Thermovibrio ammonificans HB-1: one gene and its partner. The protein of the gene in region 1 binds, or shares a complex with, the protein of each later gene. Links are inferred from orthologs where the notes say so. Each region holds a gene or a part of one and is shown on either strand. Other genes may lie near its edges.

Region 1 (9,806 bases):
CACCCTCGACGGCTACCCGGAAGTGGAGGGCCATACAACAGAGGAGTTTGTTCTGAAGGCAGAAAAAGCTGCCCGCCTGCAGATAGAGAGGTTTTTCTCTCAGTAATTGGGAAAGAAGCACCTTACTCCCCTCCCGTTAACTTCCCTGACGGGAGGGGTTTTCTTTTTGCAGACCTCTTTTGCCTTGTAACACCTGGAGTGGAACGGACACCCTGAAGGCCTTTGGGAAGGGTCTGGAACCGAGCCGGGAATAGCCCGGAGCTTTCCTTTGCCCGAGCACTTGAGTTCCGGTGTGCAGTTTATTAGTCCTTCGGTGTAAGGGTGTAAGGGGGAGCCCAGAACCTCTGAGGTTCTCCCCCACTCAACCGTGTATCCGGCGTACATGACGAATACCTTTTGGGCAACCTCTTTAACAACGCCCATGTCGTGTGTAATGAGCGCCAGCCCGAGCCTTTGCTCCCTTACCAGCCTTTTAAAGAGCCTGAGAATTCGGGCTTGAACGGTTACGTCGAGGGCGGTTGTGGGCTCGTCGGCTATCAGGTAGCCGGGAGAGCAGGCAAGGGCCATGGCTATTGCTACCCTCTGTTTTAACCCCCCTGAGAGCTGGTGGGGGTAGGCGTGGTATACCCTTTCGGGGTCGGGTATTTCGCACAGCTCGAAGAGCTCCACTACCCTTTTGAAGAAGTCCCCTTTAAAGCCGTGGAACTTCAGGGCTTCTGCCACCTGCTCTCCCACCTTCATAAGGGGGTTGAGGCTTGATGAGGGGTCTTGAAAGACCATTGAGACCTTCTCCCAGCGGAAGCGCCTCAACCGCTCCCCTTGAAGGGAGAGAACGTCTGTTCCGTCGACTTCTACTTTGCCCTTTACTTTTAGGTTTTCCGGCAAGAGCTTCAAAACGGCAAGCGCCGTTAAAGACTTACCGCTTCCGCTTTCGCCTACAACGGCTACAGACTCCCCAGGAGCCGCTTTCACTTTGGCGTCGCATACGAGCTTAACGGGTCCTTTCTCTATGGAGAGGGATTCAACTGTGAGGCTCAAGGTTTCTCCCGAAAGAGGCTCTCTATTTTCTTACAGTAACTTTTGGAGAGAAGGCCAAGCTGACACGCCTTGAGTAGGTGTTTCAGGTAGTTGGGGTGGGGTTTAAGGCCCTCTTTGATAAATGCGGGCTGAGCTACATAACAGACAGCCTTTACCTTTTCCCCCGATGGGGTTTCCACCTCGACCTCCCTTCGGCCGTAGTGGCGGGGGTAGCCTTCGTAGGAGTCGAGGCTCTCGAGCCCTTCCAGAACTTCGTACAGGACCCCCTCTACAACCCCGTTTGGGTCGGGCTCTACGTTTGCGCACCCGTAACCGGGGAAGGTGTAGCAGGCCTTGTTGAAGGCGAGCCTGTAGCCTTTGAGTTTGGCGGGGCGGAAGCTCTTAAACTTCACGCCCCGCTCCCTCATTCTCTCCGGGTTCATGTTGGAGCCGTAAGCGAAGTAGAGAACCATCATCCCTTTCAGGGCATTACAGTTCTTTTAGAAAAAGTAGCTGCCTTTCCAATTTGGTAAAGGCGTCAATCCCTTTCAGGGGAATTTTATTATAGCTGAAAAGTGAGCCGCGAGCCGCGGCTCAACCGAGAAGTCCAGGTGGAGGGGTGGTATAAATGATATCTACAGAGATGTGAATAACCACCCAAATTTTTTGGAGAAGTAAGGGAGCTAGGAGCGTAATCCCGAGTCTGATAGCGCCGAGCAGAAAAGCAGCTACTTTTTCTAAGAATTTCATTTTCCCTCCTTTAATTTGGTTTAAGCTGTCATTTTTTACCTCCTTATGCTTAATTTTGATTAAGCTTAATCTGTTGAATCACTGTTCAATATGAAATATCGGTCGAAATCCTGAAGTTTTCATTAATTTTGATTAATTTTCATGGATTTAGAGAAGGGAGCGAAGGCTACCTTTTAATGGACGGAGGGGGATACCCCCCTCCGTATTTTGAAGAGTTTCAGTCCTCCAGCGTTGAGAGGTCTCCCGGGTCTATTCCGAGCTCCCTTGCCTTTAGGACCCTTCTCATTATCTTTCCGCTCCTTGTTTTGGGGAGCTTCTCAACAAACTCTATCTCGCTGGGAACGGCAAGGGCTCCCAGCTCCATCTTTACGTGGTACTTAAGGTCCTCTACCAGCTTATCGCTGGGCTCAACGCCGGCTTTCAGTATAACGAAGGCCTTTATTGCCTCTCCCTTAACCGGGTCGGGTTTTCCTATAACTGCCGCCTCTGCTACCGCCGGGTGGGAAACCAGTGCCGACTCAACCTCCATCGTTCCTATTCTGTGGCCGGAAACGTTTATAACGTCGTCGGCACGGCCGAGAATCATTATGTAGCCGTCTTTATCTTTAACTGCTACGTCTCCCGCCGTGTAGCAGTTGGGGATTGTATTCCAGTACTGCTCGTAGCGCTGAGGATTCTTCCAGATGGTTCTCATCATAGAGGGCCACGGGAACTTTATTACCAGGAAACCGCCTTTTTCGGGCTCTACCGGGTTGCCCTCTTTGTCGACAACGTCTGCAATTACTCCGGGGACGGGCTTACCGGCCTTACCGGGTTTCATGGGCAGCCCGTCTATCGTTGTTATCATCACGGCGCCGGTTTCGGTCTGCCACCAGGTATCAACTATCGGGCACCGCTCCTTACCTATTACCCTGTAGTACCAGAGCCAGGCTTCGGGGTTTATGGGTTCTCCCACCGAGCCCAGGAGCCTCAGCGACGAAAGGTCGTACTTGTTGGGCCACTCCTCTCCGGCCCTCATGAACATCCTGATTGCAGTGGGCGCCGTGTAGAAGATGTTCACACCGTACTTCTCTACTATCCTCCACCACCTTCCGAAGTCCGGGTAGTTGGGAGCTCCCTCGGCTATAACCTGGGTTGCCCCGGCAACTAAGGGGCCGTAAACGATGTAGCTGTGGCCTGTAATCCAGCCCGGGTCGGCGGTGCACCAGTAAACATCGTCTTCTTTAAGGTCGAAAACGGTTTTTACCGAGTAGTAGGTTCCCACCATGTAGCCGCCGGTTGTGTGGAGCACCCCTTTGGGCTTTCCGGTTGAGCCGGAGGTGTAGAGTATGAACAGCGGGTCTTCTGCGTCCATCTCCTCCGGTTCGCAGTAGTCGGGCTCGTTCTCTATGAAGCTGTAGAAGTCAACCTCCTTTTCGCCGATGAGGTCTACCAGGGGCCTGAGCCTCCTCAGGACGACAACCTTTTCAACTGTGGGAAGGTCGAGGATTGCCTGGTCTACTATCTGTTTTAGGGGAATGGCCCTGCCGCGTCTTATGGTAACGTCGGCGGTTATGACCATTTTGGCCTCTGCGTCCTCTATCCTGTGGCGGAGGGCAGATGCACTGAAGCCGGCGTAAACTACCGAGTGAATCGCCCCTATTCGGGCGCACGCAAGCATTGCAGCTACTTGTTCTATTACGAGGGGCATGTAGATTACTACCCTGTCTCCCTTCTTTATGCCTGCCCTTTTCAGGGCGTTTGCGAGTTTGTTAACGAGCCTGTAGAGCTCTCCGTAGGTAACAACTTTCTCGTTTCCCAGCTCGTCTTCCCAGAAGAAGGCTACCTTGTTCCTCTTGTCCCCCTTGACGTGGCGGTCGAGGGCGTTAACCGTTATGTTGGTTTTGCCCCCTACGAACCATTTGGCGTAAGGGTAGTTCCACTCTAAAACTTTTTCCCACTTCTTGAACCAGATTAGCTGCTGGGCCACTTCCTCCCAGAACTTTTCAGGGTTTTCGAGAAAACGCTTGTACTCGGCTTCGTAGTCTTTTACGTTTGCGTTTTTGACGAACTCCTCCGGCGGGGGAATTACGAGCTCTTTTTTTAGGAGGTGGTCGAGCTGTTCTTTGGACATGGCGGCCTCCCTGAAAGCGGGTTTGTTATAGAGTTTACAACAACTCCTTCCTTTACTCCGGAAGGAGAAGGCGGCGAAGCTCTCTGATTTTGTCCCTAAGCTCGGCCGCCCGCTCAAACTCCCAGTTCTTGGCCGCCTCTTTCATCTCCTTTTCCAGTTTCTCTATGAGCTCGAAGAGCTCCTCTTCGTTTTTGGGAACTTCCTCTATCCCTTTTCTCTTTATCCTTTCGAGTGCAGATAGGCCGGCGTCTTCCAGGATTGAGGGTTCGAGCTCCCTTTTTACCGTTTGGGGGGTTATGTTGTGTTCTCTGTTGTACGCCTCCTGGATTTTTCTGCGCCTTTGGGTCTCTTCGATTGCCCTCTTCATTGATGGGGTTACGCGGTCGGCAAAGAGGATAACTTTACCGTTTACGTTCCTTGCGGCCCTCCCCATCGTTTGAATCAGGGAGGTTGTGGACCTTAAAAAACCCTCCTTGTCGGCGTCCAGTATGGCAACCAGCGAAACTTCCGGGAGGTCGAGCCCCTCCCTGAGGAGGTTAACGCCCACCAGCACGTCGAACTCTCCCTGGCGGAGCCCTCTGATTATCTCCACCCGCTCCACCGAATCTATTTCGGAGTGGAGGTACTTGGCTTTTACCCCCTTTTCGAGCAGGTAGTTGGTGAGCTCTTCGGCGCTTTTCTTCGTTAGAGTTGTGATTAGAACCCTCTCGTTCCTCTTTACCCTCTCTCTGATTTGGGAGAGGAGGTAGTCTATCTGACCTTGGGTGGGCCTTACCTCCACTTCCGGGTCGAGGAGGCCTGTGGGCCTTATTATCTGCTCTACAACTCTTTCGGAGACTTCGAGTTCGAAGGGACCCGGGGTTGCCGAGACGAAGATGGCCTGGGGCACCCTTTTGAGGAACTCCTCAAAGGTTAGGGGCCGGTTGTCGTAGGCCGATGGGAGCCTGAAGCCGTGCTCTACGAGGTTGAACTTCCGGGCCCTGTCTCCTCTGTACATCGCTTTTATCTGGGGGATTGTAACGTGGGACTCGTCTACGATTACGAGGAAGTCGTCAGGGAAGTAGTCGAGGAGTGTAAACGGCGGCTCTCCCGGCTTCCTTCCCTCAAGGTGGCGGGAGTAGTTTTCGATTCCCTTGCAGTGGCCTATCTCGAGCAGGAGCTCCATGTCGTAGCGGGTTCGCTGCTCCAGCCTCCTCGCCTCTAACTCTTTCCCTTGGCTGAGGAAGTACTGCAGGCGCTCTTGAAGCTCTTCCTCTATGGACCGGACGGCCCTTACTATTCGGGAGTGGGGGGTTGCATAGTGGGAGGCCGGGTAAACGGTATAGGTGTTTAGCTCTTTAACCGTTTCGTGGTTGAAGTAGGTCAGCATGGTTATGGAGTCGACTTCGTCGCCGAAGAGCTCAACCCTTATGAAGTGTTCTTCGGTGTCTGCAGGGTAGATGTCTATTACGTCGCCGCGGACTTTGAAGATTCCGGGCCTTACTTCAAAGTCGTTCCTCTCGTAGCCGAGGCTGACCAGTTTTCTTATGACTTCTTCCCTCTCTACAATCTCTCCCACCTCGAACCGGAGGGCGAGCTTCTTGTAGTGCTCCGGCGAGCCCAAGCCGTAGATACAGGAGACCGAGGCCACAACTATGGTGTCGGGCCGGGTCAGGAGGGATACCGTTGCTGAGTGGCGCATCCGCTCTATTACCGGGTTTATGGAGCAGTCTTTCTCTATGTAGAGGTCGCGGCTGGGTATGTAGGCCTCGGGCTGGTAGTAGTCGTAGTAGCTTATGAAGTACTCTACGGCGTTTTCTGGGAAGAAGTTTTTAAGCTCGTGGTAGAGCTGTGCGGCCAGGACTTTGTTGTGGGAGATGACGAGTGTGGGCTTTTGAACCTCTTCTATGACTTTGGCTATTGTGTAGGTTTTGCCGCTTCCCGTGATGCCCAGGAGGGTTTGGTACTTTAGGCCCTCTTTTACCCCTTCGGAAAGGGCCTTTATGGCTTTGGGTTGGTCTCCCCTTGGCTTGAAGGGTGAAACTACTTTAAAGCGCCTCTCCATATCGGTAGCCTAATATAGGCTGAGTTGGGTTGCCGAGGAAGTGCTATTTTTAGGTTGCACAAATCCTGTAGCGGGAGTTTAATAGTCAACTACCCCCGACTAAAGTCGGAGGCTTGTAGCTGATGCTACGCAGTGGTAGCACCGCTACATTAGGACGGTTGACAACGCCCCACTGGAGCGGATATACCAGCTCCAGTCCTGACTTCTCCCCTGTGGAGAGAAGTCAGATAGTTCTTGACTATGTTCCTGCTGGCGTTAAGGTCAGCATTAAGAGAGAAACCGCAATGCTTACAAACAAAGTGAGACTGGTCAATTCGATTAGAGCGGGAAATGTATCCGCACCTACTACACTTTTGAGAGGTGTAGCGTGCATCTACGTAGACAACCCTTATTCCCTTAGCCTGTGCTTTATACTCTATAAACTGCTGAAGCTGTGCAAAGTTCCAGCTGTGTATCCAGCGTCTATTCTGCTTGTTAACCTTAATCCTTTGCCTGATTCCCTTGAGCTTCTCAAGAACAATTACTCCACCAGCAGGAACGAGGGCAACTATTTCCTTAGCTATTTTGTGGTTAACAGCAGTCCGAAACCGTTTCTCCTTCTGCGAAAGTTTCTTAAGGTGTCTTTTAGCAGAAGGAGTGCCTTTGGACTGCAGTCTCTTGCGAAGTGCAAAGTATCTTTCAGATACGGTTCTAATGTGTCCACCGTTAAAGAACCTATTGATTTTTCCGTCGGGAGTGGAGACAACTGCAAGTTTTCGGAGTCCCAAGTCCACTCCAACACAGAAGTCAACAGGTTCTACATCTGGAAAGTCTTTCTCAACGGTAATGTTGAGGAAAAACTTTTTGAGCTTTTTGTCATATTTGAGGTTAGTAGAGGTAACCTTCCAGTCCAAATACTGCTTGAAGTAATCAGGAATTTTTACTTTAAACTTCTGTCTTCCACCGACAGTAGCAAGGGACACTTCTTCTCTGTTGAGCCAAACGGTATAAGAACGCTTATCGTAGCGAATAACAGGATTTTTGCTCTCTGGACACCTGCTTTTGAGTCCCTTTTTCTTTCTCTTGATTGCAGATTTGAGACTTTCAGTAGCTACGACTCTTGCAGAGATTACAAGCTGGGAAGGGAGAGAAGTTTTGTTTCTGACGGTGTAGTAGGTGAGTTTGTGGAGCTGGACTCCGTTCCAAGTTTCGGCTTCCCACCCGATTCTGCAAGTGTAGTTGTAAGCGAACTTATACTGTTCAAGCGTTTCAAGGAGTATTTGCTTTTGTTCTTCGGTAGGTTTAAGGACGAGTTTGAGAGTTCGTTGCAGTTTCATATTCATATACTACTTCGATACCCGCGAAATTTCAAGTGCGGTCTCCTCCCTGCTTTGAAAAGCAGGGTTTCCGACCGCAAGGGAGGTTTCTATGAAAAAGGGAATTTCGACCGGACTCGTTGCCCTTCTTCTGAGCGCTTCTGCCGCCTTTGCTTCCGACCTCAATCTCGGGGTGAAGCTCTACAGAGACGGCCTTTACTCTCTGGCCGCGAAAACTTTCAAGGAAAATATGGAAACCCTTGAGGGCAAGGAGTTTACGAAGTTTTACAGGGTTGCCTACCTCTCTTTTCTCAAGGCCCGCGACTACGCCGCCCTTAAGAAGCTGGTTGACTTTTGGCAGAGCCGATATCCGAACTTCCACAGGGGTGAGCTTCTCGCCCTCCAGACGGTTCTCGCCCTGAAAAACGGTATTCCGATTGAGAAGGCCTTTCCCGCCAAAGAGCTTCAATCCCTCCCCATATCGGAAAAGGTGGGCTTTTTCTACGCCCTGTCGCAGGCAGACCTTCCCCCCGAGGCCGTTTACTACCTCCTTAAGGTGGCCTCAAAGAGCGTAGACCTTAAAGGTGCCGTTAAGGAGAGCGGCTTTTTAAAGAGCGCCCTTGAGAGGGCTACGAAGTCTAACGACTACACCCTCATAGACCTCATCTTCGACAACTACGGCAGGTGGTTTTCGAGCCCCGAGGCCACCTTGCAGTTCATCAGGTACCTTGAGAGGAAGGGGCGCTTTGTAGATGCCCTGGTTGAGGCCCAGAAGCTCTACAAACGTTACCCCAACCAGAGGACGCGTTTGGAGCTTGCAAGGGCCTACTACCTTAACGGTAAGTACGACCGGGTGCTGAAGCTCCTTAAAAACCCCTCTACCCCTCAGGAGCGTTACCTGATTGCCTGGACCTACTTTAAGATGGGGAAGGCCCGCCTAATTCCGAGCGTTATAGGGATGGACGTTTCAAAACCGGCCGTTCCCCAAAGGCTGAAGGTTCTTGAAAACTTTTACGCCGGCTACTTTAACCTGCCCGAGCTTAAAAAGTTCTACCCCGACCTCTACGTTAAGGCCCTCATCTTCTCCTTCTCCACTGCTCCCCTTGAGGGCTCTGTCGGCTCCCCCCACGATAGGGGCTACTACCTTTACGAAAGGGGTCGGTTCTCCGAGGCCTCTAAGGCCTTAGAGGAGGCTCTCCAGTCGGCCGCCAACTCCTACCTGACCCCGAGGAGCCTCTACCTTTTGGGTAGGGTCGGAACCGTTAACACTTCGGTTGGTAACGTTGTCTATACTCAGCTGATGAACAGCTACCAGAACACCCCTTACTACAGGGAGTCGGTTGTTCCGGCCGCTAAAGTTTACCTGCTGTCGGGGAACCCGGCCCTTGCCGTGAAGCTCCTCGACTACGCAAGGAGGGAGCTCGGCTACGATACAGACAGGGTAAAGGAGCTTGAAGCCAAGGCCTTCGTTCAGCTGGGAGACTATAGAAGGGCTGTGAAGCTGCTTGGCGACTGCAGACACCTCTCCGGAGAGGGCTACACGCTGCTTGCCTTTTCTCTCTACCAGCTGGGCAAGGGTAAGGAGGCCCTTTCCGTTCTGAGGAAGGAGCTGAAAAGTAGCGGCCTTTTCCCCGAGGTTAACGGAGGCAGGGCCCTCTTTGTTGCAAGGGCCGTTAGGGCAAAAGACCCGCTAAAAGGGATTAGAGTGAACTCGCCGGTTGTTGAGGCTATGGAGGCGGTAGCTTTCGGGAACGTGAAGCTCGCCGAGCAGGTTTACCAGAGGCTTCCCCAGAGGGAGCGGCTCGCCCTTGCCCTCTTCCTGGCCCGCTACTACGAGAACAGAGACCCTAAAAAGGCCTTTTTCTACATTGCCGAGCTTATGAACCTTGCTTCTACCGACGATGTTGAGTCTTTCGCAAAGCACTACCTCAACTACCTGGCCTACAAGACCGGAGACTTTACGCCCGTTCTCTTTAACGACCCATACTTTATAGCCTACAACCCCGAGAACGCCGTGACCAGCATCTCCACCCTTGTGGCGAAAGCAGAAGATTACGCCTCTGCGGGTCAGTTCGGGAAGGCCTACGGACTGCTGAAGCTTGCCCTTGAGCGAACCACCTCTCCCGACCTGCGCCGGGAGATTGTCTACAGGCTGGTTGAGCTCGACCTTAAGCAGAAGAACTACTCAAGGGCCTTAAAGGACGCTTCGCTCCTTCCGGAGGAGAGCCAGAAGGATAGGGACTTAAAGAACTACCTGCTCTTTAGAACGTACCTTGCGATGGGTAGGCTGGTTGATGCCTACTCTGCGGCTCAAAAAGTTAAAGACGTTGATAACCTGCCCGAAGGGGTAAGGGCCTCTTTCCTTGCGAAGCTCGCCCGCTACTACAAGCTTACCGGCAACAAGGAGAGGGCCGTTGAGCTTACCCGTGAGCTTATAGAGAGGTTCGGCCTTAAAGGGGTTGACTACGATGACCTTGTCAGCCTTGCGATACTCGCTCAGGAGAGCGGGAAGCTGGACCTTGCCAAGAAGCTGATACTTCAGGCTCGGAAGAAGGCCGTTAAGCCCGAGCAGGTTGTTGAGTCTACC
Region 2 (4,445 bases), 290 kb from region 1 along the record:
ACGCCGAGCTTCTCAGCCTCACTCTCGGTAGGGGGAAAGTCCTTCCCCGATAGGTGCATAACCTTCAAAAACTCTTCAGATACTACGTTAACAACGAGCTCCCCGGTATCGAGAACGTTTCTCGCAGTATCCTTGAGCTCGCCGCTCTTCCTCTTCCCGATAGAGACCATAAGGAGCGGAGGCTTTGTGGTTACAGCGTTGAAGAAGGAGAAGGGAGCCAGGTTGACAACTCCCTCTCCGGAAAGGGTCGTTATCCAGGCAATCGGCCGGGGAACCACGGCGTTGAAAATGAACTTAGAGATGAGCTCCTGAGGCGCCTGCTCAACCCTGTAGGAGTTCACCTAAACCTCCTCTTTCTTAAGAACCTTCACCCTAAAGGTCAGAGGAACGCCTGCAAGGGGGTGGTTCTGGTCGATGGTTACGCTCTGGTCATCGAAGCTCACAACCCTAACCAGGAACTTGTGCCCCTCCGGAGTAGTTCCCTGCAGAACTTGCCCTTCGTGGAGCTCTATGCCTGCAAACTGCTCCCTCGGGAGGGTTTGAACGAGACTCTCATCGCGCTCTCCGTAGGCTTCAGAAGGCTGCAGGGTAAAGGTTTTCTCCTCTCCCTCCTCCACAGAGGCCACTTCTCTCTCAAAGCCGGGAATAACCTGACCCTCACCTGTAACAAAGGTGAAGGGCCCTCTGCCTTCGGTGGTGTCGATAACGTTACCCTCCGGGTCGTAGAGGGTGTAGTCAACGGTAATTCTGTACTTCTTCTCCATACCTGCTCCTTTTACTGTAGGTTGCCTCCACTATACTACACGGAGGCGAAAAACTCCATAGCGGCCCTAACGCCGTCTCCGAGGGAGAACTCCCTGTAGCCCAGCTTCCACAGGGCGAACTCGGCAACCTCAAGGCCGGTTAGAACGTCGAACTGGTCTACGTAGCCCATGTGTGAGAGCCTGAATATCTTCCCCTTTAAGTGCTCCTGCCCGCCGGCTATGGTTACGCCGAACTCCTCCCTTGCAATCTTCACAACGTCCTGACCGTTTATCCCCTCCGGGGCGATAACGGCAGTTACCCCGTTTGCCGGCCTCTCAGAGAGGAGCTTCAGCCCCAAAGCCTGAACGCCCCGTCTTGTGGCCTCGGCAAGAAGGGCGTGTCTGCGGGCCACTTCCTCCAGGCCCTCCTCCTCAATCATCTTAAGCGCCTCGTTAAGGGCAACAACCAGGTTTGTAGCGGTAGTGTAAGCGGTTTGGCCTTTGGACTGCTGCTTAAGCTCCTTTTTCAGGTTAAAGTAGTAGGCCGGAGGGTTATCAACGAGCCTCTCCACTGCCCTTTCGTTCAGGGAGATAACGGCAAGGCCCGGTGGAGTCATTAAGGCCTTCTGGGAGCCGGTTATGGCAACGTCTATCCCCCACTCGTCTGTGGGTATGTCGTAAACGCCGTAGGCCGTTATACCGTCTGCAACAAGCAGAACATCGGGGTAGTTTTTAAGGCGCCTGCCTATCTCCTCAAGGTCGTAAACGGTCCCGGTTGAGGTCTCACATATCTGAATCAGAACGCCCTTAACTCCGGGGTTTTCCCTGACTGCCGCTTCAACCGCTTCGGGCGCAACCGCCTTACCCCACTCAACCTCAACGGTAATGGGGTTAACGCCGAAGGTCCTGCACAGCTCAGCCCAGCGCTGGCCGAACTTCCCGCCGACCACAACAACCGCCGAATCGCCGGGCTTGAAAAGGTTGGCAACGGCAGCCTCCATGGCTCCGGTACCCGACGAGGTAAGTATTAGAACCTCCCCTTCGGTCCTAAAGAGCCTCCTCAACCTCTGACGCGCCTCAAGGAAAATCTCCTTAAACTCAGGAGACCTGTGGTAGAGCGTAGGCCTGGAGAGAGCTTCAAGCACCCTCTCCGGAACCATCGTCGGTCCGGGAGTTAAAAGCCTCTTCTTTATCGGCTTCAACTTCTACCTCCTATCCCAATACTTTCAGGAACTTCATAATTATCGTCTTCTCTCCGTGGCCTGCAAAGAGGGCCGTTACTTTGGCAGAGTCCCCCGAGCCCTCTACCCTCTTTACAACCCCCTTGCCGAACTTCGGGTGGTAAACGAGCTTCGGCCTTGCAGCCGAACCTTCGGGCCGCGGGGCCCGGGCCTTCACCCGGGGGTCAGAGCCGGAAGGGGCAACCCTTTGCCTCCTCCTGACCTCACAGAGGAGATGCTGGGGAATCTCGCTTAAAAAGCGGGAGGGCTTTGTCTCCCTGTAGGAGCCGAAAACCCTGCGCCTCTTGGCGTAAGAGAGGAAGAGCCGCTCCTTCGCCCTGGTTACGGCAACGTAGAAGAGGCGTCGCTCCTCCTCCAGCTCCCTCGGGGAGCCGCTGGAGCGGGAGTGGGGGAAGATACCCTCTTCCAGGGCGGTTATGAAAACAACGGGAAACTCAAGCCCCTTAGAGGCGTGAACCGTCATAAGGGTAACCCTCTCCTGGCCCTCCTCCAGCTGGTCCTGGTCGGAGGAGAGGGCAAGGCTCGAGAGGAACTCCAGCAGGAGCTCCCTGCCTGTAAGCCCCTCCTTTTCTGCAAACTCCTGAAGGGTATTACCCAGCTCCAGAACGTTCTCAAGCCTCTGCTCCCACTCCTGGGGGTACTCCTCCTTCAGGAACTCCTCGTAACCGACAGTCGAAACCACGAACTTAACAAGGTCGTAAGGGGGAAGAGTTTCAACTTTTTCCCTTATCCTCTCAAGGACTTCAAGGAGCTCCGAAACTCCCCTTCTCTGCTTCTCGAGCCTCAGCTCCCGGGAAAGCCTACCGAGAACCTCAAAAGCATCTTTAAGCTCGGCAAAGAGCTCCTTCACCTTGGCCTCTACGGCGGGGCCGAGCCCCCTGCGGGGCGTGTTCAGAACCCTCAGGAGGGAGAGAAGGTCGGAAGGGGATACGGCAAGCCTCAGGTAGGCGATAACGTCTTTTACCTCCCTCCTCTCGTAGAACCGGACGCCGCCGACTATCTGATAGGGGATGCCGGCCCTCCGGAGGGCGTCCTCAAAAATACGGGAGAGAGCGTTTGTCCTGTAGAAAACGGCAATGGAAGAGGGCGAAACACCCCTTTCAATCAGCCGTTTAACGGCGGCCACAAGGAACTGGGCCTCTTCAACATCGCTGGAGGCCCTAAAGAGCCTGATATCGTCCCCTTCGGGGTTTTCCGTGTAGAGAACTTTCCCTTTGCGCTCCCTGTTGTTGGCTATAACGGCGTTTGCAGCCTCAAGGATTTTCTTGGAGCACCTGTAGTTCTGCTCCAGCTTAATAACCTTTGCGTTCTTAAAATCCCTCTCGAAGGAGAGGATGTTGTTGATATTGGCGCCCCGCCACGAGTAGATGCACTGGTCGTCGTCGCCTACGGCACAGATGTTGCCCTTCCTTAGAGTGAGGGCCTTTACTATGTCGTACTGAACGGCGTTCGTATCCTGGTACTCATCTACGAGAACGTAGCGGAAGTAGTTGCTGTAGTAGTCTCTCCACTCTTCCCGGCTCAGAAGCTCCCTGCCGTAAAGGAGCAGGTCGTCAAAGTCTACCGCGTTCAGCTCCCTGAGCCTCCTGTTGTAAAGCTCAAAGAGCTGGCCGAACTTGTCAAACTCAACCGAGAGCCCCTCCAGCGAGTAGAGGCCGTTTTTCACGTTACTTACAAGGTTCGAAAGGGAAGAGGGGGAGTAGCGCTCTGGGTCGAGGTTCAGCTCCTTCACAACTTCCGAAAGGAGCCTCTTTCTATCTTCCCCGTCGAGTATCACAAACTCCCGGCTCAGTCCCACCTCTTCTGCGTGCCGCCTCAAAAGCCTTACGCAGAAGGAGTGGAAGGTGGAAACGAGAACGGGAACCGAGCGGCCCAAAAGCTGCTCAACCCGCTCTTTCATCTCCCGGGCAGCTTTATTTGTAAAAGTTACGGCCAAAATCCTCTCCGGTTCGAATCGGAGCTCCTTAACCATATAGGCAACTTTGAAGGTTATTACCCTCGTTTTGCCGGAACCGGCACCTGCAAGGACAAGCAGTGGAGAATCGAAGTGGAGAACCGCCTCTCTCTGAGAGGGATTGAGGGTTTTAAGAAGCTCTTTCAAGTCGCTCTCCCGGTGGAAATTGTTCCAAAATTATACTTTGAGGGGGAATCGGAAACTGCTAATTCATAGTATATTCAACATTAAGTTAAATACTACTTAATCTAAGTAAACTGCATATTCTGTTAGAATGCAAAACTAAAAAGCTATCAAGTGGGGGGATTTCACATGAAAAGAGTCTTTGTAATTGGCTCTCTTCCCAACGACCGCCTTGCCAAAAAGGCCGTGGAAGAGCTTAGGTTCCAAGGTCCCGTTAAGCTAATCTCTCAGGACATCTCCTACACATCCTCCTCTAAGAAGCACCACCTGCTGGACTGTTGTTTGGTCTTCTTCAGCGAAACCTCCAGCAAAGACCTCGTAGAG

What was found.
Region 2: the proteins of uvrB (region 1) and THEAM_RS01160 are in contact, whole or in part, in a crystal structure (PDB 7EGT), measured with the Thermus thermophilus proteins. The link is inferred for Thermovibrio ammonificans HB-1 from one-to-one orthologs. Residues at the interface, in WP_096411307.1 of Thermus thermophilus: Glu23, Leu25, Arg26, Asp27, Gly28, Glu29, Arg30, Phe31, Arg55, Glu326, Asp327, Phe328, Glu379, Ser382, Gln383, His398, Gly400, Arg401; in WP_096412145.1 of Thermus thermophilus: His654, Arg656, Phe657, Gln666, Asp668, Glu669, Lys680, Arg681, Leu682, Ser683, Lys685, Tyr686, Ala687.

Annotation. Positions count from the first base shown.
Region 1 is NC_014926.1:498,095-507,900, forward strand. The notes cover bases 3,429-6,415. They hold uvrB (excinuclease ABC subunit UvrB), read right to left. Parts: upstream 5,925-6,415; coding sequence 3,933-5,924; downstream 3,429-3,932. Other genes in these bases: acs (acetate--CoA ligase), read right to left, coding at 3,429-3,880; THEAM_RS02805 (RNA-guided endonuclease InsQ/TnpB family protein), read right to left, coding at 6,074-6,415. Outside these bases: THEAM_RS02780 (hypothetical protein), read left to right, coding at 1-106; THEAM_RS02785 (ABC transporter ATP-binding protein), read right to left, coding at 100-1,038; THEAM_RS02790 (gamma-glutamylcyclotransferase family protein), read right to left, coding at 1,035-1,490; more of acs, read right to left, coding at 1,985-3,428; more of THEAM_RS02805, read right to left, coding at 6,416-7,246; THEAM_RS02810 (tetratricopeptide repeat protein), read left to right, coding at 7,332-9,806. UniProt on the Escherichia coli protein: The UvrABC repair system catalyzes the recognition and processing of DNA lesions. A damage recognition complex composed of 2 UvrA and 2 UvrB subunits scans DNA for abnormalities.
Region 2 is NC_014926.1:210,208-214,652, reverse strand. The notes cover bases 1,521-4,445. They hold THEAM_RS01160 (ATP-dependent helicase), read right to left. Parts: upstream 4,086-4,445; coding sequence 1,956-4,085; downstream 1,521-1,955. Other genes in these bases: THEAM_RS01155 (helix-turn-helix domain-containing protein), read left to right, coding at 4,251-4,445; THEAM_RS01165 (pyridoxal-phosphate-dependent aminotransferase family protein), read right to left, coding at 1,521-1,945. Outside these bases: THEAM_RS01175 (flavin reductase family protein), read right to left, coding at 1-341; THEAM_RS01170 (FKBP-type peptidyl-prolyl cis-trans isomerase), read right to left, coding at 342-764; more of THEAM_RS01165, read right to left, coding at 800-1,520. UniProt on the Escherichia coli protein: A helicase with DNA-dependent ATPase activity. Unwinds DNA duplexes with 3'-5' polarity. Translocates on single-stranded DNA with 3'-5' polarity. Initiates unwinding more efficiently from a nicked substrate than double-stranded DNA.